Regions from separate parts of the Exiguobacterium sp. s11 genome, predicted to be linked through region 1. Evidence: a T-box and tRNA genes for the amino acid it is inferred to sense, from the RefSeq annotation. Region 1 holds a T-box; the other holds one or more tRNA genes.
What was found. The T-box of region 1 lies ahead of leuS (leucine--tRNA ligase). A T-box ahead of a tRNA ligase gene usually reads a tRNA of that ligase, here a tRNA-Leu.
Positions count from the first base shown of each region.

Region 2: it encodes a tRNA-Leu, which carries the amino acid that the T-box ahead of leuS (leucine--tRNA ligase) is inferred to sense. The anticodon was not compared.

Region 1 covers NZ_JACSNF010000001.1:926,528-943,250, reverse strand. The annotation lists gene KNQ12_RS05120 (serine aminopeptidase domain-containing protein) at 1-619, shown strand, start outside; gene mnmM (tRNA 5-(aminomethyl)-2-thiouridylate-methyltransferase MnmM) at 670-1,269, opposite strand; gene KNQ12_RS05110 (MDR family MFS transporter) at 1,423-2,601, shown strand; gene KNQ12_RS05105 (peptidoglycan bridge formation glycyltransferase FemA/FemB family protein) at 2,785-3,819, shown strand; gene KNQ12_RS05100 (HAD family hydrolase) at 3,914-4,558, shown strand; T-box leader at 4,597-4,819, shown strand; gene leuS (leucine--tRNA ligase) at 4,867-7,272, shown strand; gene KNQ12_RS05090 (hypothetical protein) at 7,404-8,381, shown strand; gene KNQ12_RS05085 (BaiN/RdsA family NAD(P)/FAD-dependent oxidoreductase) at 8,443-9,714, opposite strand; gene KNQ12_RS05080 (putative polysaccharide biosynthesis protein) at 9,907-11,571, shown strand; gene KNQ12_RS05075 (pseudouridine synthase) at 11,558-12,277, shown strand; gene KNQ12_RS05070 (SDR family oxidoreductase) at 12,338-12,970, opposite strand; gene KNQ12_RS05065 (DeoR family transcriptional regulator) at 13,079-13,297, opposite strand; gene pepV (dipeptidase PepV) at 13,619-15,016, shown strand; gene KNQ12_RS05055 (MFS transporter) at 15,076-16,224, shown strand; gene thpR (RNA 2',3'-cyclic phosphodiesterase) at 16,233-16,723, shown strand, end outside.
Region 2 covers NZ_JACSNF010000001.1:358,749-375,471, forward strand. The annotation lists gene KNQ12_RS02205 (Na+/H+ antiporter subunit A) at 1-37, shown strand, start outside; gene KNQ12_RS02210 (Na(+)/H(+) antiporter subunit B) at 34-474, shown strand; gene KNQ12_RS02215 (Na(+)/H(+) antiporter subunit C) at 476-817, shown strand; gene KNQ12_RS02220 (Na+/H+ antiporter subunit D) at 810-2,297, shown strand; gene KNQ12_RS02225 (Na+/H+ antiporter subunit E) at 2,301-2,777, shown strand; gene KNQ12_RS02230 (Na(+)/H(+) antiporter subunit F1) at 2,825-3,061, shown strand; gene mnhG (monovalent cation/H(+) antiporter subunit G) at 3,045-3,419, shown strand; gene KNQ12_RS02240 (Rrf2 family transcriptional regulator) at 3,473-3,916, opposite strand; gene KNQ12_RS02245 (glycerophosphodiester phosphodiesterase) at 4,133-5,029, opposite strand; gene odhB (2-oxoglutarate dehydrogenase complex dihydrolipoyllysine-residue succinyltransferase) at 5,187-6,443, opposite strand; gene KNQ12_RS02255 (2-oxoglutarate dehydrogenase E1 component) at 6,479-9,319, opposite strand; gene KNQ12_RS02260 (amino acid ABC transporter ATP-binding protein) at 9,632-10,360, opposite strand; gene KNQ12_RS02265 (amino acid ABC transporter permease) at 10,357-11,001, opposite strand; gene KNQ12_RS02270 (transporter substrate-binding domain-containing protein) at 11,033-11,800, opposite strand; tRNA gene KNQ12_RS02275 (tRNA-Leu) at 12,002-12,085, opposite strand; gene KNQ12_RS02280 (alpha/beta hydrolase) at 12,128-13,060, opposite strand; gene KNQ12_RS02285 (hypothetical protein) at 13,082-13,423, opposite strand; gene KNQ12_RS02290 (S66 family peptidase) at 13,439-14,449, opposite strand; gene KNQ12_RS02295 (DUF779 domain-containing protein) at 14,634-14,996, opposite strand; gene adh (aldehyde dehydrogenase) at 15,019-16,539, opposite strand.

The DNA.
Region 1 (16,723 bases):
CGAACGAGAGTATGAAGTATTGCTCGTCGACGCCCCACGTCGTATCTCGTTTGAAGAACATGGTCAACTGTTAAAAGAAGCATTACGTGAAGCCGGGAAACGCAAGCTACCGATTCATATCGTCGCCTGTAGCATGGGCGCACTCGTCGTCAATCGTCTGTTGCAAGAATATGAATTACCGGTAGCAAGCCTTGCATTCATTTCACCGTTGTTTGATTGGCACCCTTCGAAACAACTCGGAGGCGTCAAACAAGTCTTCGCAAGTGCGTTCGATCGTTTCCGGCCCGATGCGCCACTCGGTACGTTGCCGTTTGGTCAAAGTACGGAAGATACCGTTCGCATCGGTGAACTGACCTATGCACAGTACCGGGAAATCGAAGAAGAGATCGTCGTACATGACGAAGAACGAAAAAAACTGCCGCGTGTGAACTTGGCTTGTTTTTATGCACCGGACGATCAGTTCGCAGACGTCAAGCTGACACTTGAAGTATGCCGGAAAATGGGTGGCGATCAGATTTACTTACAACGTCTACACGGTTTTCCGCATTTTAGTTTCGAACGGTTGAACACACGGTTTGCAGAAAAATTAATGTTGTTCTTTAAGCTTGTTGAAGAATGAAATAACAAAAGTGATGCCTCTAAAAAAGGGGCATCACTTTTTTGTGCCCATCATCCGCGTACTTTTTTCTCGATCGCGATGATGAACGGGGGATGATTTTGTTGGTTCAAGAAGCGATACTGGAGAACGGCATAATCTTGCTGATCAAGGGCTGTGACGTAATCGAGGACAGCGTCACGTTCTCGTTTTCCTTCCAAGTGACCGTGATAGACGACGAGGACGACAAGACCGCCGGGAGCGAGGACCGGGAGGAGGGCATCGAGTGCTTCAAGCGTCTCTTCTCCGGTCGTCGTGATTGATTTGTCGCTTCCAGGCAGGTATCCGAGATTGAAGACACCAGCGCGGACAGGACGTTGTTCGTCCGAAAGACGGGCACCGACATGGATGTGGCTTTCATGGTAAAGGTCGACGCGTGCTAACATTCCGGCTTCGTCGAGACGTCGCGTCGACTCCTCAATGGCTTGTGCCTGGACGTCGAACGCAAGAACCCTTCCTTCTGGACCGACACGTTCTGCTAAAAACTGTGTATCATGTCCATTTCCGGCAGTCATATCGACGACGCAGTCTCCGGGCTCGATAACGGACTCGAGTAATTGTTTCGTATAAGGTAATACACGGGCAAGTGACATGGCATAGACTCCTGTTCCTATAGTCTGTTTTTCTAGTAATGGTTCAGTATGTGCAAGATTCTTTCTGCATTATATCATTTTTTGATTCGTTGACGAAAAGCGAAGTAGCTTGACAGTTAGGGGACGGATTGCGTAAAGTGGCAAGGTTGAGAATGAAATAGGAGGACCACAGGTATGCCAAAATTACCAAAAGCGGTCTGGATCCTCGTCCTTGCGATGGCCATCAATACGACGGGATCCTCTTTTTTATGGCCGTTTAATACATTATATATTCATGAATATTTAGGAGAGTCGATGACAAAAGCAGGGATGGCATTGTTCGTCAACTCTGCCTTAGCAATCGTCGGAAACTACTTAGGTGGAAAAGCGTTTGACCGTCTCGGTGGCAAGAAGACGCTTGTCATCAGTGTCATCGGACTTGTCCTGTCTTCCGTTGGCTTGTTGCTATTTCATCAGACGTACCTCGGATACGTCGCGATGCTTGGATTGATTGGATTCGTCGGTGGGATGGTTTTTCCGACGATCTACGCGATGACGGGTGTCATCTGGCCGGAAGGCGGGCGCCGTGCCTTTAATGCGATCTATGTCGCACAAAACGTCGGTGTAGCGCTCGGGACAGCAGTCAGTGGTCAAATCGCTGCCTTTTCGATTCAGTACATCTTCATCGCCAATCTCGTCCTCTACATCGCCTTTGCCATCATTTTGTTAGTCGGTTTATCCTGGATTCAGGCACCAGCGCGGATGCATGCGGCACATGACGAGATCGAAACGACACGCACACCCCTTGCGCGCGGTGCGGCACGGACGATGTTGCTCGTCTCGATCGGGTATGCCTTACTTTGGTTCGTTTATGTGCAATGGCAAGGAACCTTTGCCGTACACACGAAATCGCTCGGTGTCACGATTTCCGAGTACTCGATTCTTTGGACGATCAACGGAGCACTCATCGTGTTCGCACAACCTTTATTAACACCAATTCTCCGGTGGTTTGGAGATGACTTGAAGCGACAATTGATGACCGGTACAGGAATCTTCCTCTTGTCTTATCTGATCGTTCCGTTCGCAGGCGGCTTCAAGATGTTCCTCGTCGCGATGATCATTTTGACGATTGGTGAGATGTTCATCTGGCCAGCGGTTCCTGCTATGGCGGCGAGACTCGCGCCAATCGGAAAAGAAGGAGAGTTCCAGGGATACGTCAATATTGCCGCTTCAGCGGGACGGATGATCAGTCCGACCGTCGGAGGGTTGATCTACGATTTATCCGGTATGTCAGCGGTCTTCTTGACATTGATTGGATTGATTCTGTTAGCAGGCGTCGTATTCCTTCGTGCCATTCCTAAAATCACATCATGAGCATCATCTGTAAGACAGCGGACATTAGATTCGCTGTCTTTTTTTTACATCATTAATGCGCTAATTATAAAACAAATCATTATTAATATGGAATATTTCGGCAAAGAAACGGGTACTTTCTAATCAAGAACTTGAAAAGAAAGTTCATGTGAACGTTGCTTCTTTTTGACTGGAGGTGCACGAATGGAAAGGTGTCAATTCATCACAGATGCCGCAACTTGGACGACACACGTACAGCAACAGCCTCTTGATATCTTCTACAGTCACCAATACGTCACGCTTAACGCTAGACCGTCTGAGCAAGCGGTGTTATTCCGTTATGAAGGTCATGCGGGAACACTGTTCTATCCCTTTTTAAAGCGTCGGATTTTTGATACGCCTTATTCAGATCTCATCACGCCGTATGGCTACGGCGGACCGGAAATCGTCGGTCGCTTAACCGCAACTGAAATGCAGCATGCACGTCTATCGTTTGAAAGGTGGGCGGAGCAAGAATCGGTCGTCTCGGAAATGATTCGCTTTAATCCGTTGACGGGCAATGAACGACTTATGCGTAACTGGACGGAAGCTTCTTTCATCCGTCATACGACGAGCATTGATTTGCGCCCCTCACTAGAAGAAATCATGCAGACGTTCCATAAGAAAACGAGAAGTATGATTCGTAAATCGCTCGCTTCACCGTTAACCGTTAGAACAGGAACACGAGACGATTTATCTGTTTTTTTGGCGTTGTATCATGAAACGATGGACCGGAAGAATGCTTCGGCTCATTACTATTTTACGGCGAGTTATTTTGAGCAATTATTTGAAGCGAATCCACTCTGTGAGCCATTGTTACTGATTGCGGAAATCGACGGAAAACCTGTTGGTGGATACTTCGTATTGCTCGGAAAAGAATATGCCCACGGTCATTTGATTGGTTGTAAGCGGGACGAAGCGAAGATGTTCCCAAATCAACGACTTGAGTACGAAGCGATTCTTCAGGCGAAAGCACGCGGTCTCGTCGAACAACATCTCGGAGGTGGATATCAAGAACGGGATAGTCTCTTTGAGAGTAAATGCCGTTACACCGGGTACCGTTTATTTGAGTATCATCAAGGAAAATCGATTCTTCAACCAGCCGTATACGATCAGTTGTGTATACGATACGGGTCAGATGCTAATTCGGATTATTTTCCGGCTTACCGACAAACCAGTGTCCAAATGGCGACAAGTTAAACAGTAACTAAATGAAGAAGGTGAAACGACTACATCGTGTAGTCGTTTTTTTGATATGCTGAAATCATGATAGATCAATTGAGGGGGATGTGTCTTGAAAAAACGAGGTCTTATTTTTGATATGGATGGGGTCATCTTAGATAGTGAAATCCGCTACTTTGAGGTCCACCAGCAGATGTTCAAAACGTTATCGATTCCGCTCGATCCGGTTCAGTATGCGACATTCATGGGGAAAACAGGAGATGAGATGTGGGAAGAACTTGTCGCGCAACACGAGCTCCGAGAAACAGCGAGTGCTTTACTTGAGGAAGAACATCGCTTGTTTCAAATTCATGCAAAACCAGAGGCGTGTGGTTTAAAAGAGGGAGTCAAACAAATCATCGAACAAGCGACGTCTCTTGGTTACGATATCGGGATCGCTTCTTCGAGTTCGCTTCAAAAAATCGAACGCGTCATCCGTCATTACGAGCTTCCAATCACGCATTACGTCAGTGGGGAAGAAGTCGTGCGTTCGAAGCCGGATCCCGCGATTTTTCGACTTGCGGCATCACGAATCGGGCACGCACCTGAGAATTGTCTCGTCATTGAAGACGCTGCAAACGGGATGATCGGCGCAAAAGCAGCAGGTATGGAAGTGATTGCGCTTCTTGATGACCGGATGCCAGCGCAACGCTTAGAACAAGCAGATCATATTGCGCGATCGCATGCGGAAATCGAGGAAATTTTACGGAAGCGTTGACGCTTGAGGAAGAAACAGATTACACTAGGAAAAGATAGTCAAATGCAGGGAACTGAAGTAGTAGGGGAAAGGTGCCGTCAAGAGAGCTGGTGGAAGGTGCGAACCAGTCGGTAACAACCGTGAACTCGTCAGGGAGCACGATTCGTGAAGTCGTAGTAGCGAATCCGGTCCTTCACACCGTTATCTGTGAATCAAGCGGTCTGTCATAGACAGACAACGTGGGTGGTACCGCGGAAGCCAAACCGGTCTTTCGTCCCTATTCCTAGGGGCGGAGGACCGGTTTTTTTTAGATTAGAGGAGGAAAAGACATGCCGTACAATCATCGCGAAATTGAACCAAAATGGCAGGCGCGTTGGGATCAAGACAACGCCTTCGTCACGACAGAAGATCCAGAAAAAGAAGGGTTTTATGCCCTTGATATGTTCCCGTATCCGTCAGGTGCCGGACTCCACGTTGGACACCCGGAAGGCTACACAGCAACGGACATCCTCGCACGGATGAAACGGATGCAAGGATACAACGTCTTGCACCCAATGGGTTGGGATGCATTCGGGTTACCAGCAGAACAATACGCCCTCGATACAGGGAATGACCCACGTGAATTCACAGCGAAAAACATCGAGACGTTCAAGCGTCAGTTGAAAGAACTTGGATTCTCCTATGACTGGGATCGTGAAATCAACACGACGGATCCGAAGTACTACAAATGGACACAGTGGATCTTTACGAAGTTGTATGAAAAAGGACTTGCGTTCGTGGACGAAGTCGCGGTCAACTGGTGCCCGGCACTTGGAACCGTTCTTGCGAATGAAGAAGTCATCGACGGATTATCTGAACGCGGAAATCATCCGGTCGTGCGTGTTCCGATGCGTCAGTGGGTCTTGAAAATCACGGAATATGCGGATCGTCTTCTTGAAGATCTCGATGACCTCGATTGGCCGGATTCTGTTAAAGAGATGCAACGGAACTGGATCGGGAAATCAGAAGGTGCTGAGATCGATTTCACGATTGATGGACATAAAAAACAAGTCACGGTCTTTACGACACGTCCGGACACAATCTTTGGTGCAACGTACCTCGTGCTTGCGCCGGAGCATCCATTCGTAGCTGACATCACGACAGCGGATCACAAGGAAGCCGTCGATACGTACATTTCGCAAGTCCAAACGAAGTCAGACCTCGAACGGACGGATTTAGCGAAGGAAAAAACAGGCGTCTTCACGGGTGCTTTCGCCGTCAATCCAATCTCAGGTGATCGTCTTCCGATCTGGATCGCTGATTATGTCCTTGCTTCTTATGGAACGGGTGCAATCATGGCGGTTCCAGGACACGATGAGCGCGACCATGAATTCGCGAAACAATTCGACTTGCCAATCGTTGAGGTCGTCGCGGGTGGAAACGTCGATGAAGCAGCCTATACAGGAGAGGGCGAACACGTCAACTCGCATATGCTTGATGGTCTTGGAAAACAAGAAGCAATCGAGACGATGATTGCTGAACTCGAAACGAATCAAGTCGGACGCAAGAAAATCACGTATCGTCTCCGCGACTGGTTGTTCAGTCGTCAACGGTATTGGGGTGAGCCAATCCCAGTCGTTCATATGGAAGATGGTTCGATGAAGACGCTTAGCCAAGAGGAATTACCGCTCGAACTTCCAATCATTCCGGAGATCAAGCCGTCTGGTACAGGCGAATCACCACTTGCGCTTGCGGAAGACTGGTTGGATTATACGGATCCTGAAACAGGAATGAAAGGGCGTCGCGAGACGAATACGATGCCACAATGGGGCGGAAGCTGCTGGTATTATCTTCGTTTCATCGATCCGCACAATGAAGAGGCGATCGCGGATCCAGAAAAATTAAAATACTGGCTTCCAGTCGATATTTACATCGGTGGTGCGGAACACGCCGTTCTCCACTTATTGTATGCACGCTTCTGGCATAAAGTCTTGTATGATGCAGGCGTCGTGCCAACAAAAGAACCATTCCAGAAGTTATACAACCAAGGGATGATTCTTGGAGAGAACAACGAGAAAATGTCGAAATCACGCGGTAACGTCATCAATCCGGATGAAATCGTTAAATCGCATGGTGCGGATACGTTACGCTTGTATGAAATGTTCATGGGTCCACTCGATGCATCAGTTGCCTGGTCTGAGAACGGACTTGACGGTGCGCGTCGTTTCCTCGATCGTGTCTGGCGCTTGTTCGAACGGACAGCAGACATTCAAGATGTCACAGAAGTCGATGCTGACTTCGAACGGACATACCACCAGACGGTCAAGAAGGTTACGGAAGACTTCGCGAACATCCAGTTCAACACCGGAATTTCGCAACTCATGGTCTTCGTCAACGAAGCAAACAAACAGCCGGTGCTTCCGCGTCACTTCCTTCGTGGATTCATCCAATTGTTAACACCAGTTGCACCGCACCTTGGTGAGGAACTCTGGGAACAACTTGGATTTGAAGAGACATTGACGTATGCGGCATGGCCAACATTCGATGAATCGAAACTCGTCAGCGATACGATGGAATTCGTCATTCAAGTGAACGGAAAAGTTCGCTCGAAAATCGAAATCAACATCGACGCGACAAAAGAAGAAATCGAGGCACTTGCCTTTGCCGACGAAAAGACACAAGAATGGATCGGCGACAAGACGGTTCGAAAAGTCATCGTCGTACCGAAAAAACTCATCAATATCGTCGCGAACTAAGTCATGACCCCTTCCGTTCACTTGATACGAATGGAAGGGGTTTCTTCATTTCCGTCGCAAGTCCGCTTTTTTTTTGAACGTCCTTCTGATACACTGAATCAGAAACCGAGAAAGAAAGGCGATTACCATCAATGAAACGATCTTATATAGTCTATACAACGATTTTTGCCGTCGTTTCGGGTTTGATTCTTTGTGTACTGCTCGTCTTCTCAAAACCAGAGACGATGTCGCGTATTCAGGAAACGTTCGCGAAAATCGAGACGCAATCGAAGCATCAGGCAGCTGTCAAACAGGTGCCGACGAAAACGCCTTCAGCCATTCCGAATCCGGAAGAACCATTAATTAAGAATGTCCAGCAGATGTTATATGATGATTCCATCGGGTCGTACCTCGTCGTCACAGACGATTATCGTTTCTTTGAAATTAGTGGAACAGGTGAGAGGATCAATGCCTCCTTCCAATTAGAAGAAGGGAAATTACTTCTTTCTGGCCTCGATGGCATGACACTCGTTGACGGAGAGACCGTCGCTTTATTGACATCGAATCAGATTCTCGTGACAATCACGCGAAAAGATGGTGTCTGGAGCGAAGAAAAACGTGAAAAAGTACAGGGGACGACGATTCGAGACAGTTTCCATGGGCTTGGATATGATTCGAAGAAAAAGGAATTCTATACGATCAATCATATCCGTGCAATCGGACGTGTGGAATTGACTCGTTTCGCCATGAAAGAGGATAAAATTAAGATTGATCCAGATGCGTCGGAAAAGAAAAAACGCGCTTTAAAGAAAAAGCAAAAGCCGCCGTATTTATCGATCGTAGAACGAAGTAAAATTGAACCGGCGAATGGGATGCGAAGTGATGCGAAGAAAGTATTCGAATCCGACTTCCGACCAATTGGTCTTGCGGAACGACAAGGACGCATCTACACACTTGATTCAGAAGCACTCTATCTCTATTCGATTGATCAGAAAGATCAGACGATCACGGGAGAGACGGCAAGTCCAAAGGTCTATGGTTCAAAAGGGATTTTCGTACAGGATAATGAATTGTTTGCCTTAGTCGAGACAGATAAGTTTTCGAGCCGATCGTTCACACCGATTGACTGATGCATAAAAAGAAAAGACCCGATTCTTCTGATTAACACAGACGAATCGGGTCTTGTTCATATTAAGAGACAGTGTCACGTGCCATTTCTGCAGCGTGGCTACCGGCGCAATGACCCGTCACGAACGCGGCTGTAATGTTGTATCCACCCGTATAGCCGTGAATATCAAGAATTTCACCAGCGAAGAATAGCCGTTCGGCTTTTTTTGACATCATTGTTTTTGGATCAATCTCTTTGATCGAGACGCCGCCACCCGTGACGAAGGCTTTATCGAAATCGAGCGTTCCCGTTGCTCTGAGTGGGAATCGCTTCAATTGTTGGAGGAAGTCCGTCCAGTCTTGTTTCTTCACTTGTGTACAGACTTCATCGCCAAAGCCGATTCGAACGAATAGGAGTTCAAGCAACCGTTCTGGTACGAAACCACGAAGAGCATTGCGGACTGTTTTCTTCGGATTTGCGGCAAGGGCTGCTTGGAAACGTTCCGTTAAGGCACCGAGGGATTCGTCCGGGAAGAGATCAATCGATAGATGAACGATCGTTTCTTTCGAACGTTTGCGTTCTTTGATCGTATATTGGCTACACCGTAAAGCAATCGGACCACTTAAACCGAAGTGTGTGAACAGTAGATCACCTGTATGTGTCTTGATCGCCTTATCTTTTTTACCGTGGACCGTTAGAGCGACGTCACGCAGCGACAGCCCTTGTAATGTTTTTTCGTGAATGAACGTATCACCTAACAGAATCGGAACTTCCGTTGGGAAGAGTTCCGTGATCGTGTGACCCGCTTTTTCAGCCCACGGATAGCCGTCACCCGTTGAACCGGTATGCGGAACAGATTGACCACCGACCGCGACGATACAACTTTTCGCTTCAAGACGCATGCCATTCTCTAATATGACAGCTGCAAAAGAACCATCCGGATGGAAATCGAGCGTAGCGACTTGCGCATCCGTTTGAATCTCGGCACCATGCGCGCGGATTTGATCGATCAATACACGAACGACATCCGCTGCCTTATCTGAGACAGGGAACATCCGACCGTTGTCCTCTTCTTTAAGTGCGACGCCAAATCCTTCGAAGAGTTCGATGATCGATTCATTGTTGAATTGAGAGAAGGCGCTATATAAGAAACGTCCGTTTCCCGGGATCGACTGGACGAGCTCGTCGAGTGGTTTTCGATTCGTGACGTTACAGCGTCCGCCGCCAGAGATTGCGAGCTTCCTTCCTAATTTATTCCCTTTATCGAGCAGGAGTGTTCGAGCTCCAGCTTGTAAGGAGGCGAGCGTTGCCATCAAGCCGCTCGGTCCGCCCCCGATTACGATTACATCGTACATATGGTCACCTCATTCATAGAATTCTGCTTGTTTCACTTTAGCAGAAGTTGCGACTGTAAACAAACCGTCTCTTTCAATTACAGAAAGACAGCGGTATAATGATTTGCAATTGTGTACGAGAGAACTTGTATAATGAGACAGTCATGATTAGAGTGTCGAGTTTAAAAATTAGAAAGCGTGAGGGATGTTACCATGTCCACAGTCAACAATAAACAGTCCACTTCTCCCGGTAATGCGGGATTCGTTCGTGGGACGATGCTCCTATCCGGTGCGTCACTGATTTCCCGCGCACTAGGTTTGATCTACCTCTTTCCATTCCAGTTCATGGTCGGTGCTACAGGTATCATGTTTTATACGTATGCCTACAACTATTACACGATCATGATTGGTGTCGCGACAGCGGGAATTCCCGTTGCCGTCTCAAAATTCGTCGCCAAGTATAATGCGCTTGGGGAATACGATACGAGTGAGCGATTGTATCGATCGGGTTTGAAAATCATGTCCTTGACCGGCGTTGTTTCTTTTCTCGCCTTATTCTTCCTCGCTCCGTATTTAGCCCACCGAGCGATTCCGGGTGGGGACGTCGATTCAGCGGCATACGTCGATGCCGTCACGATGACGATTCGAGGAGTCAGTTTTGCTTTACTCTTGATTCCGCCGATGAGTATGACACGTGGATACTTCCAAGGATATCAATCGATGGGACCGACCGCGATTTCACAAATCTTAGAACAAATCGTCCGAATCATTTTCTTGCTCGCAGGAGTCAGCATCGCCATCTATCTCTTTGATTCTGGGGTAGCATGGGCAGCGACGATTGCAACATTCAGCGCATTTATTGGAGCAATCGGAAGTATAGTCGTTCTGATTTACTATTTCCGTAAACGTGCGAGTGGATTACGAGAACTCCGTGCAACTCAAACCGTCCGTTCGCCGGATCGCCCGTTAACGGATTTGTACAAAGAGTTGTTAGCCTATGCGATTCCAATCGTCATGGTAGGCGTTTCGACGCCGCTTTATCAAGTCATCGACCAGAATACGATGAATGCAGCATTACAAAGTATCGGTTATACACTCGAAGCTGCTGGAAATGCAACGGCCTATCTGATTGCGGATAGTCATAAAATCGTTCTGATTCCAGTATCTGTTGCGACTGGATTATCGCTGTCTGCGACGCCACTGTTGACAGCGTCATTCACACAGGGAGATATGCGGAAAGTACGGGCTCAAATCTCGCAGATTTATCAACTCGTCTTCTTTATTACGATTCCGGCAGTCGTCGGGATGATTCTCCTCAGTGAAGAAACGTTCCATGTGCTCTTCCCGAAAGATCAGGCAGCATGGGTCTATCTCTTAAGTTATGCGCCAAGTGCGTTGTTCCTCGCCTTGTATTCGGTCACAGCGGCAGTCCTACAAGGAATCAACCGGCAATACTTCACGATTGTTGCGACGATTGCCGGACTACTTGCGAAGTATCTCTTGAATGCACCGTTGATTCATTTAACAGGTGACGGGACAGGTGCCGGTTATGCAACGATCATCGGTTACCTTGTTGCGACGGGATTGATGTTCTTCCGAATCACACAAACAGTGAAGTTTCCATTCAGTACCGTCTTGCGCCGGACATCGTTAATTCTAATCATTAGTGCGTTGATGGGGGCGGTTGTCGCGCTCGTGAAGTGGGGAATGGTGTCCTTCTTACCAGAGACGACATGGGCATCTCTGTTGATCCTGATCATCGGTGCGGTAGTTGGAATCGTGATTTTCGCTGGACTTTCGATTTGGAGTGGTTTAGCAGAGGTCATATTAGGGCGTAAATTTTCATTGAAACGAGGACGAAATCATGCGTCTAGATAAATTGTTATCCAACATGGGGGCAGGCTCCCGAAAAGAAGTAAAACTTTTGCTCAAGGCAGGGGCAATTCAAGTCGATGGTGAGATCGTTCGTGATCCGAAACAACATGTCGATGTCGAGTCACAACAGGTTCTGATGTACGGCGAACCGGTCACGTATCAAAAATACATCTACTTGATGATGAATAAACCACCGGGTGTCATTAGTGCGACGGAGGATAAACGAGATGAGACCGTCATCGATCTGTTGTTTGAAGACGTGACGTATTTCAAACCGTTTCCGGTCGGACGACTTGATAAGGATACAGAAGGTTTGTTGTTACTGACAAACGATGGAGCGTTCAATCATGCCTTGATGTCTCCGAAAAAACACGTTGAAAAAACGTATTACGCGGAAGTGACAGGTGTATTGACGCAAGAAGACGTCGAGGCAATTGCGGCAGGCGTCACCTTAGAAGACGGTTATCAGGCAAAGCCAGGAAAACTCGTCATCTTATCGACGACAGAAACAGATTCAACGCTTGAATTGACGATCACGGAAGGGAAGTTCCATCAAGTCAAACGGATGATGCTTGCCCTAGGTAAAGAGGTCACGTTCTTGAAACGGCGCTCGATTGGTCGTTTAGAGCTTGATTCGGCACTTGCACTCGGGGACTACCGTGAACTGACACAAGAGGAATTGTCGTTATTTGATTGGCAACCTGAATAAGCAAAGCAAAAAGGCGGTGGAATGAATGTACATTCCATCGCCTTTTATTGTGGGATTTAATTATTGATTACGTAGTGCTTCTGCGATCGGATAAGGACCGCTGAGTACTTCGAATACACGAGATTGTGTCGGATGATCAATCAAGTGAACGAACAGCGCTGCCACATCGTCACGAGACACCTTACGATCTTCGTATGAATCAAAATGCTCTTTCGTTTCAACAGTACCTGTTGGGTCATCGTAGCTGAGCGGACCAGGACGGACGATTGTATAGTTGAGTCCACTTTCTTTGAGGTGAGCGTCTGCTGCTGCTTTCGATTCAAGATACACTTTTAGTTCGCCTTTCGGTTCTTCCGTACCGACTGAACTGAGCATCAGGAAACGATCGATCCCGTTGGCTTTTGCTGCATCGATGACTTTGATCGCACCTTCCTGATCGACGGCGCGTGTCAATTCGTCCGATGCGCCACCAGCACCCGCTGCAAAGATGACGACGTCCGCGTTACTGATGACGCCACTGACATCCTTCGTCAAATCCCCAAGTCTGACTTCAGATGCGCCGAGTGCAATCAAATCGTTGATTTGATTTTCTTCCCGTACGACCGCGATCGCTTGGTGATCTCCTTGTTTAGCGATCAATTCGACCATCTTGCGTCCTGTCGTTCCGTTTGCTCCAATGATTAAAATATTCATTCTCATCATCTCCTTCTCCCAATAGCTATACCCTACGTTTTAAAAAAGATAACAAAAAAAGACGCGAAGAATCGCGTCATCGAAAGATATACATAGTGAAACAGTGGATCAACCCGCTTGCTTTTGTTTCTTACTCGACGTCCATGTACCGCGTCGAGGGCTCACAATGAGATTGTTGTATTCAAGCACGTTCAAATCCCGCTGGACGGTCCTTGAAGTGATGCCAAACTCTTCAACCAACTCTGCTGTCGTAGTAGCTCCGTTCTCTTGGATGTAGAGATAGATCGATTTAATCCGGGTCAACATACGGTCTGTAGAATCTTTCATTGGTATAACCACTCCCCCAATGGATAGAATAGTGTTCTAAAGCTTCGGGTGACAAAAGACAATGCAATATCCAGTTGTTTCGCCTTTAGTATAACGTTTTGATATTAAAATGCAAGTAATTTAACCGAACGTTTTCATAAAAAATATATTCAAATGGTTTGTAAAGTCGATAATTTGGGTTTTATTTTAGATTAATGTTCGTCATTTCAATAAATAAAAAAGAAAACAGAATTTGGATGTTCGTATCTGAACGAATATTCGCTATACTAGGAAGGTGTATAGGAAACGAATCCAAAACCCGTAATGAAGGAGCGAAATCAGATGGTGAATTGGAAAGAGGAAGTACTCGCACGTCGCGAGGACTTATTAGAAGATTTAAAAGAATTATTACGGATTCCGAGTGTACTCGACGAATCCACGATCGAAGAGGGCGCGCCGTTTGGTCATGAAGTCAAACGTGCCCTCGATTGGATGCTCGCGACAGGGGAACGCGATGGGTTCACGACAAAAAATGTCGATGGGTATGCAGGACATTTGGAATATGGTCAAGGGGAAGAGTTACTCGGTATTCTTTGTCACTTAGACGTCGTACCAGCTGGTGGCGATCACTGGACATACGGTCCATTCAACCCGACGCTTGTAGATGGAAAACTGTATGCACGTGGAGCAATCGATGATAAAGGACCGACGATGGCAGCTTATTACGCTTTGAAAATCGTCAAAGAACTTGGCTTACCACTCTCGAAGCGCATCCGTCTGATTGCAGGAGGGGATGAGGAGAGTGAATGGCGTTGTGTCAATCATTACTTCAAACATGAAGAGATGCCCACACTTGGTTTTGCACCAGATGCCGACTTCCCGATCATCAATGCGGAAAAAGGACTCTATGATGGGTTATTGATTCAAGGGAAACCAGCGCAAGCATCTGATACAGGCTACCATCTCGTTCGTTTTGAAGGTGGCGAACGTCCGAACATGGTTCCAGGTCATGCCCAAGCGCTTCTTCGTGTCGTCGAAGTAGGAACGCTTGAGACGGATTTCCATGCTTATCTTGAAGAACAAGGTTTGACGGGAACAGTCAAGCAAGAAACGGAAGGTCTCATACTTGATGTCAATGGTGTCGCAGCCCATGCGATGGAGCCGGACAATGGTAAAAATGCTGCTTTACATTTGGCACGTTTCCTCAATACGCTTCACTTGGATTATAACGGTCGTCGTTACATTCAACTCGTGACGCATATGTTCCGGGATTCTCGCGGTGTAGCGATGGGTGTCGCTGCTTCAGACGAGACAGGTGACTTAACGATCAATGGCGGTGTATTCCGTTACGCCGAAGAGCAAGGAACGGCATCAATCAATATCCGTTACCCGTATACAGCAGACTTCACGGAACGTTTGCAAATCATCAAGGAAGCCGCGGCAGGATATGGTTTTGAATTGCAGACGCGGACGCACATGACACCGCACCATGTTGATCCAAACCATGAATTGATCAAGACGCTAAGTGCCGTCTATGAGCGCCATACGAACCAATCAGCTGATCTGATAGCAATTGGTGGCGGCACATATGCGCGTTCATTGACGGCGGGAGTTGCTTTTGGTCCAGTCTTCCCGGGTGGTCCTGAAGTTGCTCACCAAGTCGATGAATATGTTGATTTTGATGAACTATTGCTTGCTGTCGCAATCTATGCAGAAGCGATTTATGAGCTCGCAAAATAATGATTGATGATCCCCGCATCGTAAAGATGGGGGGATTGCTTCTTGAAAGGAAGTTCCGTGTGAAAAATCGTCAAACCTATCATTTCCAAGCCCTATATTTCTTTATTTTCTTTGGACAAGGAGCACTCATTCCGTATCTCGCGCTTTATTTCTCAAACGACGCGTTCGGACTGTCGGCTTCAGAGATTGGAACAATCGTTGCGATTGGACCGATTCTCTCCATTTTCCTACAACCTGTTTGGGGAATCGCGGCGGACCGACTCGGAAAACCGAAACGACTCTTGCTCGTCGCGATGCTTGCTGCCGGTATTTTTACACTCAGTTACTTACTGACGTCTGCTTATCTACTTTTATTATTGATTTCTTGCGTTTGGGCGTTGTTCCAGTGCGCGCATATTCCGCTCGTGGATACATTAGCGATCGAGTACACGCGAAAGCGTAAAGTGGATTACGGCGCTTTACGTCTTTTCGGCTCAGCAGGGTTCGCTTTAGCTGTTTTCATTCTTGGGCAAATCACTGAGGGTGGCGGACTAAATCTGATTTTTTATGCAACCGGTGCAGCATGGGTTCTCGGTTTCCTTGTGCTGATCGGTATTGAAGAGACGGGCAGCGTGCATGTTTCACATCAGCAACCCGTACCGTTAAAACAGCTCTTTTCGAATCGACGCTTCCTGTTGTTCCTAGCAGGGGGGAGTTTGATCTTCGGACCCATCTTCGCCAACAATTATTACTTTGGCAGCTACGTCACGATTCGTGGTGAGACGACGGCACTCGTCGGAACATTATTCTTTGTCGCCGTTCTGTGCGAAATTCCGTTCATGCGCATCGCCTCGCGTCTGTTATTACGATTCGGAGCGATTCCGGTTCTTGTATTTGTTTCCTTGTTGTCGGCTGCGCGGACGGTGATGATTGCTTTAGAACTTCCAATCGTCATGCTGTGGGTATTATCTGCGATGCAAGGAATGATCGTTGGTCTGTTGATCCCTGTCGCCTTAGATTATGTGCGATCTCTCGTTCCAGAGACGATGGTCGCAACAGCCGTCAGTACATATATGGCGACGACGACGGGACTCGCGACAGCGTTGTTTAATCTGATGAGTGGTTTTGTACTCGAGGAGAGTACAATCTATACCGTCTTTTGGGTATATACAAGTAGTAGTATCCTAGGCGCGATTCTGTATGGTATCAGTGGTCGTATGAAGGAGTGAGCGCGACGATGAGACAAGAACGACACTTTTTCATTGCTTTGCCGATCCCTTCTAAAGATTTGGCAAATCTTGCTGAACGGTTATCGCTACCTGAGTACTTTCGTAACGTCTATACGTTAGAAGAGTATCATCTAACACTTCGTTTTTTCGGTCCATTGGAGGAAAAAGAACAGCAGTCGTGGAAACAGCAGTTACAGCAGATCGCGCGTACGATGGAACCGTTCGTGCTACGATTCGATCGTTTGATCACGTTCGGTCGGGATGAACGACCACGCGTCGTAGGATTTGGAACGGAATCGGAAGAATTGTTTCAATTAGTGGAACAGATTGATCCGAATTCGACCAGACCATTCGTTCCGCATGTCACGATCGCGAAAAAGTGGCGCGCTGAGGCAGCCGAATGGAAGACGAGTCCGATCCGATCAATAGAGTGGACTGTTCGTGAACTCGTTCTATTTGAAGTACGACCAGAGGTTTCACCGCGATATGAGCCGGTTTA
Region 2 (16,723 bases), 570 kb from region 1:
GATTAAATTCAGACGAACAGGAGGGATGGATAAATGAAAAAGCAGACAAAAAAGCATACGAATGACGTCATCTTAGAGTCCGCGACTTCCTTTATCACGTTCATCATCTTCCTGTTTGCTGTCTACTTGTTCTTTGCTGGACACTATACGCCAGGTGGCGGTTTCATTGGTGGTCTTGTGACGGCGTCTGCTCTTGTCTTGATCTTACTTGCTTACGACATCAAGACGTTACGCCGGATTTTGCCATTCGACTACAAATGGATCACGGCTCTTGGCATGTTGATTGCCGTACTGACGGCTTCAGGAGCGCTTGTCTTTAACGTCCCGTTCTTCACACATGCACATGACTATTTCAACCTACCGTTATTCGGTAAGACATCACTTCATACGGCGATGTTGTTTGATCTTGGTGTTTATCTTGTTGTAGTCGGTGTGACGATGACGATTATTCAAACGATTGGGGAGAGTGATTAATATGGAAATCATCATGGCGATCGCCGCAGGCATCCTGACGATGTGTGCCATTTATCTCATTCTTTCGAAAAGTATTCTTCGCATTATCATCGGAACAGGGTTGCTCAGCCACGCTGCCCATCTACTCGTCATGACGATGGGTGGATTAAAACGAGGCGCGGCTCCGGTCTTAAAGGACGGCGTGACTTCCTATACGGATCCACTACCGCAAGCACTCGTCTTGACCGCCATCGTCATCAGCTTTGGTGTCACTGCCTTTTTCTTGGTACTCGCTTATCGTGCCTATCAAGAACTCGGAACCGATAATATCGAAGAGATGAAAGGAACCGATTCGAATGATTAACTTACCGCTACTACCAATCATCATCCCTTTGTTGACGGGTGTCATCTTGATGTTTTTCCCGAGACACCTCAAAGGACAACGAATCGTTTCCCTCTTTTCGACGATTTTGACTGTCTGTGTCTCCATCTATCTTGTGCTGACTGTCCGGTCGAACGGCATCTTAACAGTCACACTCGGTAGCTGGCCAGCACCTTTTGGTATCACACTCGTCTCTGACATGCTATCCGCTTTACTCGTCACGACGACGAGCATTCTTGTTCTTTGTATCATCTGGTATGCCATTGTCTACTTGAGCGTTTCCTATCAACGATACTACTATTTCATCGCCGTTCAATTCCTGCTCGTTGGTGTCAATGGTGCCTTTACGACAGGTGATATCTTTAACATGTTCGTCTTCTTCGAAGTCTTCCTGATTTCGTCTTATGTCTTGATCGTTCTCGGCGGGAAACCGGCACAATTACGAGAATCGCTGAAGTATCTTTTGATCAACGTCATCTCGTCCGCATTATTCGTCATGACGGTGGCCTTCTTGTACGGAATCATCGGATCACTCAGCATGGCGGATATCAGTCAAAAGATTTCAGAGGTCGGACAGCCGGCAATCCTAAACGTCATCGCCTTGTTATTCCTGATCGTCTTCGGATTAAAAGGTGCGATCTTCCCGCTCTACTTCTGGTTACCTGGTTCTTATCAAGTACCGCCGACGCCTGTTCTTGCTCTGTTCGGTGCCTTGCTGACGAAGGTCGGGGTCTACGGGATTTTACGGACGTATAGTTTGTTCTTCTCAAATGAGATTGGAACGATTCATCAAATCTTAAGTATCCTTGCTCTCAGTACGATCATCATCGGGGTGATCGGTGCGCTTGCGACACGGGATGCGAAGCAAATCATCATCTACAACATCATCGTCGCAGTCGGGGTCATCTTGTACGGGGTTTCCCTCATGACACCGCAAGCACTAGAAGGTGCGATTTTCTACCTTCTTCATGATATGTTGATCAAAGCCGCTTTATTCCTTCTCGTAGGGATCATGGTCGGAATTGCCGGCTCGAGTAAACTGAAAGATATGGGAGGGATGATCAAAACCTATCCTGTACTATGTTGGACGTTCTTCATCGCGGCGTTATCACTTGCCGGGATTCCACCGCTCAGCGGGTTCATTGGGAAATTCCTGATTGTTCGTGGTGGTATTGAAGCTGGTGAGTTGATTGGACCGATCATCGTCTTACTATCAAGTCTGCTCGTCTTGTATTCCGTCGTTCAATTGTTCATGCGTGCCTTTTGGGGAACACCGAAGACCTACTCGGGTGATAAACAAGCGCTTGTTCCCAAGCTGCTAGTTCCTACGATTGTCTTAGTTGCGCTCAGCGTTCTCTATGGAGTAGGTGCTGAGGCGATGCGTCCACTGATTCAACAAGCCGTCGAACCGTTGACGAATCCAACGCTCTATATCGATGCCGTACTAAAAGGAGGTCGTTAATTCATGGCATTTCAAGTCTTGCTCAACTTATTTCTTGCATTCTTGTGGATGTTTCTCTCAAACAATTTCTCGGCCTCCGGTTTCGTCATCGGTTACGCGCTAGGGCTGATTGCGATGTTCGCTTTCCGTCGCGGCTTCAAAGGTCGCTTTTATCTCGGACCTGTCGTCGCACTCGTCCTATTGTTTTTCCGCTTTCTCTACGAGCTTGTCGTCGCGAACATCGATGTCTTGAAAATCATTTTAAAGCCGAAGTTAGATATTCAACCTGGTATTTTCGCCTATGAGACCGAACTCGATCAACCGTGGCAAATCACGTTGCTGTCAATGCTGATCACGCTGACACCGGGAACGCTTGTCGTTGATATCTCGGATGATAATAAGACACTCTACATTCATGCACTCCACATGCCAGAGGTCGATGAAGCGGTCGCTTCGATTCGTGATAGTTTTGAGAAAGCCATTCTGGAGGTGAGTCGGTGATGTTCGATATTTTAATCTATATCGCACTCGGGGGTGTCTTTCTCTCGATGCTTGGTCTGTTTTACCGGGTCATCAAAGGACCAAGTGTTGCGGATCGTGTCATAGCGCTTGATTCAATTGGTATCAGCTTGATTTCAATCGTTGGACTTGTCTCGATCATCTTACGGACGAGCGACTACCTCGAAGTCATCCTGTTGATTGGTATACTCGCCTTCATCGGTACAGTTGCCTTTTCAAAATATATCGAGAAAGGAGAGATCATCGAACGTGATCGCAACCAATGAATTGATCGTCGCGGTCTTCGCCTTGCTCGGTATGGGATTTAGTCTCGTCACCGCGCTTGGTCTGATCCGCTTACCGGATGTCTATACGCGTGCTCACGCTGCATCTAAAAGCGCGACATTAGGTGTCATGTCGATTTTAATCGGCGTCATCATCTATTTCGTCACTGAAGATGGATTCTTCTCCTCTCGTGTCGTTCTCGGCATTCTGTTCGTGCTCATCACAGCACCAATTGGAGGACATCTGATCGCTCGTGCTGCATATTACAGCAATGTGCCGCTATGGAAATCGTCTGTTCGAGACGACTTGTCCCAGAACAAAGAACATGTGGAACCAAAGAAACGTCAAGATGATGTATAAGTATCGCTATGACAAAACCCTCGCTTCCATTCACGGAAGCGAGGGTTTTTTGATTAGGAACGCTGTAAAAATGAGGCAGCAAACAAGAGTGCCAACTCATCACGATTATCTAGCAATTCTTCTAATGTATGCTGTTCCAGTTCCCGGATATAAGCTCGAAGCGCTCGTCCGAGCACACCTTTTAGACGGCATCCTGGTTCGATGACACAATGACTGTTGCTTCCAAAACACTCGACGATATCCATCGGTTCCATCTCCCGAACGACTTTCCCGATGTTGATGTCTTTTGGCTCACGAATCAAACGGAGTCCGCCTGACCGACCTCTTGTTGATTCGACATAGCCAAGTTTCGCTAATTGTTGTGTTACCTTCATTAAATGGTTGGATGAGATGCCATAATGCTTGGCAATCTGCGGCATTGGTGTGATAACATCCCGGTGCACCCCGAGATACATCAACACACGTAGTCCATAATCCGTATACTGTGTAATTCTCACGATCCTCACTCCATTCCTTCCCAAAACTGCACTGTAATCGTACCATGAAATACGAAACTGACTACATTGTTTTGTCTCATGATTCGAAATTCTGATAAACCTCTATAGGGTTTACGTATGGAATGAAATATTGGATTTAAAATACGAGTTTTAAAAACAAAAAACTACTCCTCCTTTCCTGTTCGAAAGAAGAAATAGTACTGTTTCGTTTTTACTTTATTTTTTGTACAGCCCTTTCACGACATCATTGAAACGGTCAGCATAGTTCGTAAAAACACCTGTAACACCATAATCCAGCATACGTACCATATCCGCTTTTTCATTGACAGTATACGGGTGAAGTAATAAATCATGCGCGCGAATCGCTGAGATGTTCTCACGTGTCAACGCTTTGAAGGAAGGACCGACACCGACTGCATACTGACGGATTGCAGTCAATCGATCATCCGTCAATGCCTTGACTTCGTTCGCTTCCATCAACTGAATAAGCGGTACATTCGGATCCATGGCTTTGATTTTTTGAAGGCTTGCTTCACTGAACGATTGAATTAAGACTTGACCCGGTTTTACACGATCACTCGATAAACCATAAGCTTTTAAGGTATTCAATAACTTCTCTTCCATACCTGGATAAACCTCTGGCGATTTTGTTTCAATATAATAGTTCGCATGCTTTCCATATGTCGAGAAAATTTCTTCAAGTGTCGGCACTTTTAATCCAGCGTACTCTTTTCGAGCAAGTGAAGGGTTTACTTCATTGAACCAGCTTCCTGCATCAAGCTTCTTGATTTCTTCAAGTGTCTTGTCTTTGACAGCACCCGTCCCATCTGTCGTCCGATCAACCGTTTCATCGTGCATCGCAATCAATTGACCATCTTTTGTCATCTGTAAGTCAATCTCGATGTAATCTGCTTTAAATTTCTTATGTCCCATTTCATAAGCTGGCATCGTATGCTCTGGTGCATACCCTGAAGCTCCGCGGTGAGCGACGTTGATGATTCGATTTGGATCGAGCAATGATTTTCCTTTTGATTGTGCACCGACATCTTCTGTCGGAAAACCTGTACTTAATATCGCGCCTGCAGCCATCGTTAACCCAAATTGTTTCAACATAATTGATTCCCCCTTGAAATATTCTTACAATACCTATCCTAAGTCGTATGTATGAAGCTGATATAGAGAAAATGTAAATGTCATTTCGTGATTTGATGACAAAGTGTTATTACGACATAGAAAAAGACCCGTTCGATCAAACGGGTCTTCTTGAAACTTACGCTTCGAAAATCAATGACTCTGGATCTTCAAGCAAATCTTTGATGTGCTTCAGGAACGTAACGGCTTCTTTTCCATCAACGATTCGGTGGTCGTAGGAGAGTGCGACATACATCATCGGACGGTTTTCCATCCGTTCAGCATCAATCGCGACAGGACGCAAGTTGATTGCATGCATCCCTAGAATCGCGACTTGTGGACCGTTCAAGATCGGTGTCGACATGAGTGAACCGAACGTACCACCATTCGTGATCGTGAACGTACCACCCGTCAAATCAGATAGACCGAGTTTGTTGTCACGCGCTTTGACAGCGAGTTGAATGATATCTTTTTCAATCTCAGCGAAGTTCTTCTTGTCCGCATCACGTACGACAGGAACGACGAGACCGTCCGGTGCTGAGACCGCAATCCCGATATCGTAGAATTTCTTCAGGACGATTTCATCCCCTTGAATCTCAGCATTCAAGTATGGCATCTTCTTCAGTGCTGCGACTGCTGCTTTTGTAAAGAATGACATGAAGCCGAGCTTGACTTCGTTTTCCTTCACAAATTTCTCTTGGCGACGTTTACGTAGTGCCATGACCGCTGACATATCGATCTCATTGAATGTCGTCAACATCGCTGCCGTTTGTTGAACTTCAACGAGTCGGTTCGCAATCGTCTTACGACGGCGTGACATCTTGATTCGCTCTTCCGGTTTCCCAGGAGCGGCTGCAGGTGCTGGTGCCGGTGTAGCGGGTTTCGTAGGAGCCGGTTTTGCTTGCTCACGTGGTGCTACTTCAAACGTCGCGACGTCTTGGACGCGGATGCGACCAAGTGGATCTTGCGTCGCCACTTGCGCTAAATCGATTCCTTTTTCACGAGCCAGTTTACGGGCAGCAGGTGAAGCAATCGGACGATCCGCAACAGATGTACTTTCAGTCGCTGCTGCAGCCACCGGTTGTTCCGCTTTTTCTTCTGCTTTTGGTGTCTCTTTTGGCGTTTCTTGTACTGGTTCTGCCGCAGCCGGTTTTGGAGCCTCGCCACCAGCAGAGATGACAGCAATCGTTTCCCCGACGCGAACTGTATCTCCTTCAGCAGCCATCACTTCCGTCAACGTACCTGCTTCATCTGACGGTACTTCGATGTTGACTTTATCTGTCTCGAGCTCAACGATGGCTTCCCCTTTTTCCACGTGATCACCTGGTTGTTTTAACCAAGACGCCACCGTTCCTTCAGTAATTGATTCGGCAAGTTCTGGTACTTTGATTTCCATCGTATTCTCCCCCTATGACTCGATTCTATCTTAAGTTATGATGTGTGATTTGATACGTGTGATGGTGCTGTTGGAGTAGAAACAGTCGCTGTGAGTGCATCATTGATGATACGTGCCTGCTCTACTTTATGACCTGACGGGTCACCTTCTGCTGTACTAGAACGACGACGACGACCGATGTAACGGACGGTTTGGATGCCGTTCGGTGCGACTGTCTCAAGTCGAGGTTCCATGAAGGACCAAGCCCCCATGTTTTTCGGTTCTTCTTGTACCCAGACCATCTCTTCGACGGCTTCATAGCGCGCGATGACTTCTTGTAAGGCTTTCGCCGGGAACGGATACAACTCCTCGACCCGGACGATTTGTAGCCAATCGAGATTCTCATCTGATTTTGAAACGGCTTCTGCTAGATCGATTGCCATCTTACCAGAACAGAACACAAGACGTTTAACACGATCTGGTGCTTCGCCAAGTCCAGCTTGTTCGATGACACGTTGGAAACTACCTTCCGTCAACTCAGAGACATCGGATGTCGCAAGCGGATGACGCAAGAGACTCTTCGGCGTCATGACGACGAGCGGTCGGACTTCCTCTTTCCCGAGAATCGCTGCTTGTCGGCGCAACAGGTGGAAGTACTGGGCAGCACTTGACACGTTCGCGACCGTCCAGTTTTTCTCACCCGATAACGTCAAGAAACGTTCTAAACGACCACTCGAGTGTTCTGGTCCTTGCCCCTCATAACCATGCGGAAGCAACATGACGAGACCTGACGTTTGTCCCCATTTTGCTCGGCTAGCTGAGATGAACTGGTCGAAGATGACTTGACCTGAGTTCGCAAAGTCCCCATATTGCGCTTCCCATAATACAAGTGTTTCCGGAGCGAAGACGTTATAACCGTATTCAAAACCAAGTACACCTGCTTCAGACAACGGACTGTTGTAGACCGAGAATGATGCAGTTGCCGTTGACAAGGCATGGAGTGGCGAAAAGCCTTCTCCTGTTTTCACATCATGAAGATTAATGTTCCGTTGTGCGAACGTTCCCCGTTCAGAATCTTGACCGCTCAAGCGGATGGGTGTTCCATCTGAGAGAATCGAAGCGAACGCCAATGTTTCGGCATGTCCCCAGTCAATTCCGTTCTTCGTTGAGAACGCATCCGTCCGGCGCTTCAGGACCTTCTCAAGTTTATGGAACACTTGGAAGCCGTCTGGCCACTGTAATAATTCTTCATTGTACGCCGTCAATGTTTCAATCGAGACCCCTGTCTCGATGGTCGGAACGCCTTTAAAGACGACGTCCGGCATGACCCCACCATACTCTTTCTCGACGTTTGGTACTTTTTCACGAGCTGCTTTCATCTGGTCATTGATCGATGTTTCAATCGATTGAATTTCGTCAGCTGTCGCATCCCCGTTCGCGACAAGTGTTTTCCCGTACAAGACACGAATTGGATCATGTTTATGAATCAAATCGTATAAGACCGGGTTCGTATTCATCGGTTCATCCATTTCGTTATGACCAAAACGACGATATCCGATCAAATCAATCATGACATCCTTCTTAAACGTTGCCCGGTACTCGCTCGCGAGCAACGCGACAGCGAGACAGCTTTCCGGCTCATCCGCATTGACGTGGAAGACTGGGATCTCATATCCTTTGGCAAGATCACTCGAGTAACGCGTCGAACGGGAGTCCGTCGGCTCCGTCGTGAAGCCGATCGTGTTGTTCGCGATGATATGAATCGTTCCGCCGGTGTTATATCCTTTGAGATTCGCTAAGTTCAATGTTTCAGCCACGATTCCTTGACCTGGGAACGCTGCATCACCGTGGATCAGGATCGCAGCGGCAGCCGCTTGCTCTTGGCGTGGTGCTCCTTTTTGTGAGCGATCATCTTGTGCCGCACGTGTGAAGCCTTCGACGACTGGGTCGACGAACTCAAGGTGCGACGGATTGTTCGCAAGCGTCATCCGCACGTTACGTGTCTCTTGCTCAAGTTTTCGGTTTAAACCGAGGTGATACTTCACGTCGCCCGTCCAACCGTACGTGATCCCAATCGAGCCTTCAGATGGTACGAGGTCATGGTTTGGTGCATGCTGGAACTCAGCAAAGATCATTTCATACGGCTTCCCGAGTACGTGCGCCAAAACGTTCAACCGTCCACGGTGTGCCATTCCGATATTGATCGTCTCCGACCCGTTCGAGATGAGGTGTCCGACGATTGTGTCGAGCAATGGCACCATCGCGTCAAGTCCTTCAATCGAGAAGCGTTTTTGACCGACGTATGTTTTGTGCAAGTATTTTTCGAAGAGGTCCGTTTCAGCTAAGCGTTTGAACAACTGTTTCTTTTGTTCAGCGTCTAGCGTCGCTGTCAAAGCACCTTGCTCGATTTTCTGACGGAGCCATTTCTTTTCATCGAGATCGTCGACATGCTGGAACTCAACTGCGGCTGCTCCCGTGTACTGCGCTTTTAAATGTTCGATGCCTTCAAATGCGTCCTGTACACCAGTTGGTGGTTCAGGACAGACGAGTGAGACTGGCATTTTTCGAAGATCTGCTTCTGTCAATCCGTACTGACTCAATTCGAATAATCCTGTTTCTCGCGGATGGTCCTTCAGCGGATAGATATCCGCCGCAAGATGTCCTTTTGCACGAATTTGTTCCGCTAAACGATTCGCCGCAAGATATTTTTCGAAATCTCCTGTCTCGACTTGCATCGGTACAACTGGTTCCGTCACGGGTGCACCATGCTCTTCGAAATAAGCACGTGTCTCCTCATCAACGGATGTTTTGTCTTCTAAAAAACGCTCGTACAATTCAATGATGTAGCCAAGGTTTGGTCCATAGAATGCTTGTTGATCTTGCTCGTGGCCTGCCATGTACGGTTCCCCCCGTTTCTATATTTCTCCCCACACATCCAGTGGATACTCGATGTGTTTCCAGCCCTCTACCTGTTAGCGCTTTCAAAAGGAATTGCATGAATAAAACGCTGAACGTCATGAGAAGGAATGATCGTGTCATTCTTCCATGAAAGTGCCTTCGTTACTATATTACTACTCTTTTCCTGTGTGTGCATTTCGAATTCCCAAATTCTTGCGCTTAAATGTATAAGTTTTTCTTATGAGCGCTTAGCCAGTTATTTATGATTCGTCAAAAAACCGGCGTATCCGCATTTAGATACGCCGGTTCCATCATAAGACTTTACTAAGGAACGATTGCGTCCGTTCGTGTTGTGGAGAATCAAACAATGCTTGTGGCACGTTCTCTTCGACGATATAGCCACCATCCATGAATAAGACGCGATCTCCAACCTCTCGAGCAAATCCCATCTCATGGGTCACGACGACCATCGTCATGCCTTCAAGGGCAAGCTGTTTCATGACGGCAAGCACGTCACCGACCATTTCCGGGTCAAGCGCTGACGTTGGCTCATCAAACAACATGATTTTCGGATTCATCGCAAGCGCGCGGGCAATAGCGACCCGCTGTTTTTGACCTCCAGATAATTCACCTGGATAATTATCCGCTTTTTCACGTAATCCGACTTTATCGAGTAGTTCAAGTGCCCGCTGTTTCGCCTGGTCTTTATCCGATTTACGCACTTTAATCGGTGCGAGCGTGACGTTTTCTAGCACGGTCTTATGTGGGAAGAGATTAAAATGTTGAAAGACCATCCCGACTTCTTCCCGGACCTTGTTGATATCGACCTTTGGACTCGTAATGTCGAAATCATCGACGATGACCGTGCCACCCGTGATCTCTTCCAATCGATTCAAACAGCGTAAAAACGTACTTTTCCCAGATCCCGACGGACCGATGACACAAACGACTTCTTTTTCTGCAATCGAGACGTTGATGTCTTTTAAGACTTCATTCGAACCGAAGGATTTTTTTAAGTTCTTCACTTCAATGATACTCATCGTAATGTAAACCTCCGTTCCAAGAACTTCGCCACTAAGGACAAGAGATAAATGATGACGAAGTACATCAATCCGACGACAGACCAGACGATAAATGGTTCGAACGTCGTCGATTGCTGAACCTGACCTTGTTGCGTCAAGTCAGCGATTCCGATGATCGACAGCAACGATGTATCTTTTAAGCTGATGATCGATTGGTTCGTAATCGTTGGTAACATCCGTCGGAATGCTTGCGGTAAGATGATCTGTACCATCGTTTGACGGCCTGTCATCCCGAGTGAACGCGCAGCTTCTGTTTGTCCTTTATCAATCGACTGGATACCAGCTCGAATGATCTCCGCAAAATAAGCACCGGCATTGATTGCGACCGTCAGTATCCCTGCATACATCCGGTCCATCGATAACCATTCGAGCGAATTGAGTCCAAAATAGATGAAGAATAACTGAACGATGAACGGCGTTCCGCGAATGACATCAATATAGACAATTGCGATCCCGTTTAAGATTTTTGATGGTGATAACCGCATCAATGCGACGACTAAGCCAATCAGAAAGCCGACGATGACCGCGATGATGAAAATATACAATGTGACTTGAAGCCCTTCCAAGAAAAATGGAAATGCGGTTTTGACCACTTCCATTGGCTATCCCACTCCCTTATCGCCTTGCGACTTATTTCAGATACGTGTCAACGATTTTATCGTATTCACCGTTTTCTTTCAGATTCGCAAGCCCTTTGTTGATTTTCTTCATCAGATCCTCGTTCTCACCTTTTAAGACAGCGATTCCGTAGTTGTCCCCGTTGAGACGGTCTCCGACAAGTTTTAATCCAAGGTTTTGTTGTTTATTTGCATATGAGATGACAGGATAATCTTCAATCAAAGCAGCAGCGTTACCATTCTTCACTTCTTGGAACATCGCTGGACTGTCATTGAACTGTGTGACTGTAAAGCCCAGTTTATCTGCGTTATCCGTTGCATATTTCGCACCCGTCGTTCCCTTTTTGACGGCTACTTTTTTCCCTTTTAAATCGTTGACAGATTTAATACCATTCTCATCTTCTTTGACGACTAGAATAAGACCAGCTTTGAAGTATGGATCCGAGAATGTGACGACTTTCTTCCGTTCTGGCGTAATACTCATACCGGCAATGGCAACGTCCAATTGATTTGCTTGAAGTGCCGGAATGATGCCGCTAAAGTCCATCGCTTCAAATTGGATCTTGAAGTTCTGATCCTTCGCGATTGCTTTCATGAGATCGATGTCGATTCCTTTGTACGTATCCCCGTCTTTATATTCGAATGGTGGATACGTGACGTCAATGCCGACCTTATAAGTCTTTCCTTCAGACGACTCTTCTTCTTTCGAACCGATGCTACATGCACCAAGTACGAGAACACAGCTCATCAAGAGCGCTAGCAAGATACTCCCTTTTTTCATGTTTGTTTCCCCTCTCCTATGTGTTAAAGATTGTCTACTTCACTTAGTACTTTCCCTGAAGAGTACCCTCTTTAAAACGTATTTTACCAGAAAAATTCTAAAAAGATAAATATTTCTGAATTTTTATTCGTTGTAATCGTTTTCTATTCAGCAATAAAAAAAGGGCAACCCCCTGCTGGGATTGCCTCCTTCAATCATTTATGCCGCCGAGAGGACTTGAACCTCCACGGTGTTGCCACCACTAGATTCTGAGTCTAGCGCGTCTACCAGTTCCGCCACGACGACGTTGATTTATGATATTAATATAGCGGGTAAAGAACGGAGTTGTCAATCATTTCGCAAGATGTTGCGAACGAACTTCTCGACGACATCATCATACAATGCTGGATCCTCAAAATAGGCCATCGCATGAGCGGCATTTGGAATGACGACGAGCTCTTTTTCCGTTGGACAAGCTTCATACAGCTCATACACCATGTCTGTCGGTACGAATGTATCCGCCCCACCATGGATGAACAAAATCGGTACTTGTGCCTTTTTGACCTGTTTCAGCGCAGATGCTTCACGGAACGTATAACCAGCCTTTAGCTTCGTCAATACGCTCGTCATGCCTAAGAACGGAAAGTGTGGTAGACGGTACATCCGCTTCATCTGATACGCAAGGACTGCATTAACGGACGTATAGGCACAATCAGAAATGATTCCTTTGATTTGTGGTGGGAGTTGTTCGCCACTCGTCATCAATACGGTCGCCCCTCCCATCGATACGCCATGCAGGAATAGTTTCGCCTCCTGTCCGATCCGTTCAATCAGATAGTTCGACCAACTGAGACAATCTTCCCGATCATGCCATCCGAATCCGATGTAGTGACCGTCACTCATTCCGTGTCCACGATTATCGGGCATCATGACATGGAAACCGGCCTGATGGTACAGATAGGCGAATCCGGCTAAATCCGTTCCGACGCCTCCGTACCCGTGCACGAGAATGACGATCCGATCTGACGGAACAGGTGACGGAAGAAAATGCCCGCGTAACGTTAAACCGTCTTTCGCTTCAATCTCGATCCGCTCAAGCGGTTGCTCCTTGATCCATGTCTGACCAGGTTGCATCAATCGGACCATCTCGTCACTTAGATCTCGATTATTCGATAAGAATGGCTTTGGATTCGTAGCGATTGCCATCTCGTAAAAATAATAACTCGCTGCTACTAATCCGGATCCGATGACTCCGATTCCAATTTTTGTTCTGCGACGCATCTGTCCCACTCCTTCTTTCCGTTATAACTCGATCTTCAGTTGAGCAGCATGGTCATCCTCTTCATCCTGCAAGACTTGTTGACGTAATCGCTGTTCTTGTTGCTGACGCCGGTAGGCAAATTCTTGGACGAGCTCTGTACCCGTGAATCCATCTTCTACGAGTTCGCTCAATAAATCTGTTTCTGTCTCGACGACCTCCCCCGGACGTCGCATGACGAGAACATCTCCGACTTGTGCAATCAGCAATTCATCTTCTAGACGAAGTGCATCGTAAAATGGTTCCGGTAACGTCATCCGACGTGTCTCCGGATTGATATGGACGCGTTTATAAACGCCTAATGCTTGAAACTTACGACGTGCCATTGCGTGCTCTCCTTTTTAGTTGAACGTCAGATCGATTCGTGAATCTTTTCCTTGAATACGAACCGTACCCGTCGCTCCATTGATTAACGTCACCTGCGGCGGCTGATGACCGATGTCAAGATCGTATAAGACTGGTAAGCCTTTCTCATCCGCTAGATATTGATACACGTTTAGCCATGTCAGGTCTTCTGTAATCCTTGCAGACGTGCGCCCGAATAAAAAGCCAGCCGCATGGTTGAACCAGCCAGCATACGCCATTTGTCGCAGCGTCCGGTGCACCTCTGCCGAATTCGCTTCAGACACCTCAAAGTACCAGAGTATCGGTTCTCCGTTGATCTCTTCACGCTGGAAACGCTGCACATCTCCATACGGTGTCCCAATCAGATGGCGAATCGTCTCTAGGCACCCACCAAGTATACGTCCGGTCACTTCTGTTCGCTCATCAAGTGCTTTCCATTCCGTCGCTTCCGTTAGCTGAAATAACGAACCTGCTGGACGTTCTTCATCAGTCCACTCGGATTGATAACGATCGGAAGCCCACTGTGTAACGGTTCCTCCAGTTGGCGTCGCAAGTACTCGTCGCCAGGCACTTGTCGTCTCGTCCCATTCTTCACTTCGAAGCTCAACGAAATTCGGACCATGTGCTGTTGCAATTCCCGTCTGAAGCGTCAGACTGAGCAATAGCGTACTGATATCGGAATAGCCAAGCAACCATTTTGTTTGGTAAGTAGCTAGCGTCAACTCAGGTAAAAGATCAATGGCGCGTTCCCCGCCAAATGGCGGGATGACGGCATCAATCGTCTCATCCGTCATCATGCGGTTCAATTCTTCGGCCCGTTGTTTAGCCGGTGCACTCTCAGCATGTTGATGCGACCAAATCGTTTCGCCTAAACGGACGTTCATTTGTCGTGCTTGTACCTGTTCAACTGCTCGTTCGACCCATTCCTGTTGCTGTTCACGTAATCCGGAGGAGGGCGCCGTCACTCCGATCGTTTGACCTGTCCAACCTAAAAATGGATATTTCATGGTGACCCCCTATAATGTCATAGTGTGAAACTATCTTCTCGTCAAAATATGAGTTCATTATACCGTTCTTATGCCGCATTACCAACTTTTATCCTGTTCGAACGTCGTGATACGAACAAAAAACACGATTCCGTACGAGAGACCTGAATGAACAAGTCACCTCGACGAAACCGTGTTTGATTCCTTAGCTTGATGCTGATAGTTCAGCGTATTCCTCTTGCGTGAACGCACGAGAGCGTGTCAAAAAACGTTTCCCTTCGACACCTTCAAGAGAGAACATTCCGCCTCGACCATCCACGACATCAATGATGAGTTGCGTATGTTTCCAGTACTCATATTGATCTTCATGAATATAAAACGGACAACCACCGATCTCTCCCAGTTTTTTATCCTGATCTCCCAGGAATAGATCACCCTGCGCAAAACACATCGGGGAACTGCCATCGCAACAACCACCAGATTGATGAAACATCAACGGACCGTGTTTTTCTCTCAACTGGTCGATTAACTCTAGACAAGCTGCTGTCGCCTGAACACGTTCCACCATTTGCATCCACGTCCTTTCCGACTTAGAAGAAACCGAGTTTATTCGGGTTGTAGCTAACCAGTAGGTTTTTCGTCCGTTGGTAATGGTTGAGCATCATCTTATGGTTTTCACGTCCGATCCCTGACATTTTGTAACCACCAAACGCCGCGTGAGCTGGATATTGGTGATAACAGTTCGTCCAGACGCGTCCTGCTTCGATCGCACGCCCAAACCGATAAGCACGGTTCATATCACGTGTCCAGACGCCGGCACCAAGACCATATAACGTATCATTCGCAATTTCGAGCGCTTCTTCTTCCGTCTTGAATGTCGTAACCGACAAGACCGGTCCGAAAATTTCCTCTTGGAAGATTCGCATCTTATTGTGTCCTTTGAAGATCGTTGGTTGGATGTAATATCCTTCTGCGAGATCCCCTTCAAGCATGTTGCGTTCCCCACCGATGAGACATTCTGCGCCTTCCGACTTACCGATTTCAAGATATGAAAGAATTTTCTCCATCTGTTCGTTCGAAGCTTGGGCACCCATCATGACGTCCGAATCAAGAGGATTTCCGATCTTGATGGCTTTAACGCGCTCTAGAACACGTTCCATGAACGGTTCGTAAATCGATTCTTGAATCAAGGCACGCGACGGACACGTACAGACTTCTCCTTGGTTCAACGCGAACATCAGTAATCCTTCGATTGCTTTATCAAAGAAAGCATCGTCTGCCTGCATGATATCCTCAAAGAAGATGTTCGGTGATTTCCCACCGAGTTCGAGTGTGACCGGAATCAAGTTTTGTGATGCGTACTGCATGATCAAACGTCCTGTCGTCGTCTCTCCCGTAAAGGCGATTTTTGCGATTCGTTTGCTTGAAGCGAGCGGTTTTCCTGCCTCGAGACCAAATCCATTGACGATATTCACGACACCAGGTGGCAATAGATCCTCGACAAGTTCCATGAGCACCATGATGCTCGCTGGTGTTTGTTCTGCTGGTTTTAAGACGACACAGTTTCCTGCTGCAAGAGCCGGTGCCAGCTTCCAGACAGCCATCAGGAGCGGGAAGTTCCACGGAATGATTTGACCAACGACGCCAAGTGGCTCATGGAAGTGATACGCTACCGTGTCTTGATCGAGTTCGCCGACCGAACCTTCTTGGGCACGGATGACGCCGGCGAAATAACGGAAGTGATCGATTGCGAGCGGTAGATCGGCGTTGAGTGTCTCACGGACCGCTTTCCCGTTCTCAAGCGTCTCTGCATAAGCGAGCATCTCAAGGTTTTCTTCCATCCGATTCGCGATTTTATTTAAAATGTTTGAGCGTTCCGTTACAGACGTTTTCCCCCATGCTTCTTTTGCCGCGTGTGCTGCATCAAGAGCCAGTTCGATGTCTTCCTTACCGGAACGAGCGACTTGGCACAATACTTTACCAGTGACAGGTGTGACATTATCAAAATATTCTCCCCCGACAGGTGCCGTCCACTTTCCATTGATATAATTTTCATACCGTTCCTTGTACTGTACTTTTGACCCTTGCTTGTTCGGAATGTCATAAATCATGCGTTATTTCCTCCCTCAACTAAAATGGTCAAGCAGTGAGACGGATGCTTGTATGCGCTTACATTTTAATATAGGCTAAAACAGTCCCCTCGATACCATCGTACCAAAATTATATGAAAAGTCAAAAAATTCCGGTAAATATCTGTGATTTTTTTCGAGAAAAAAACATCTCCATTTTCGGGAG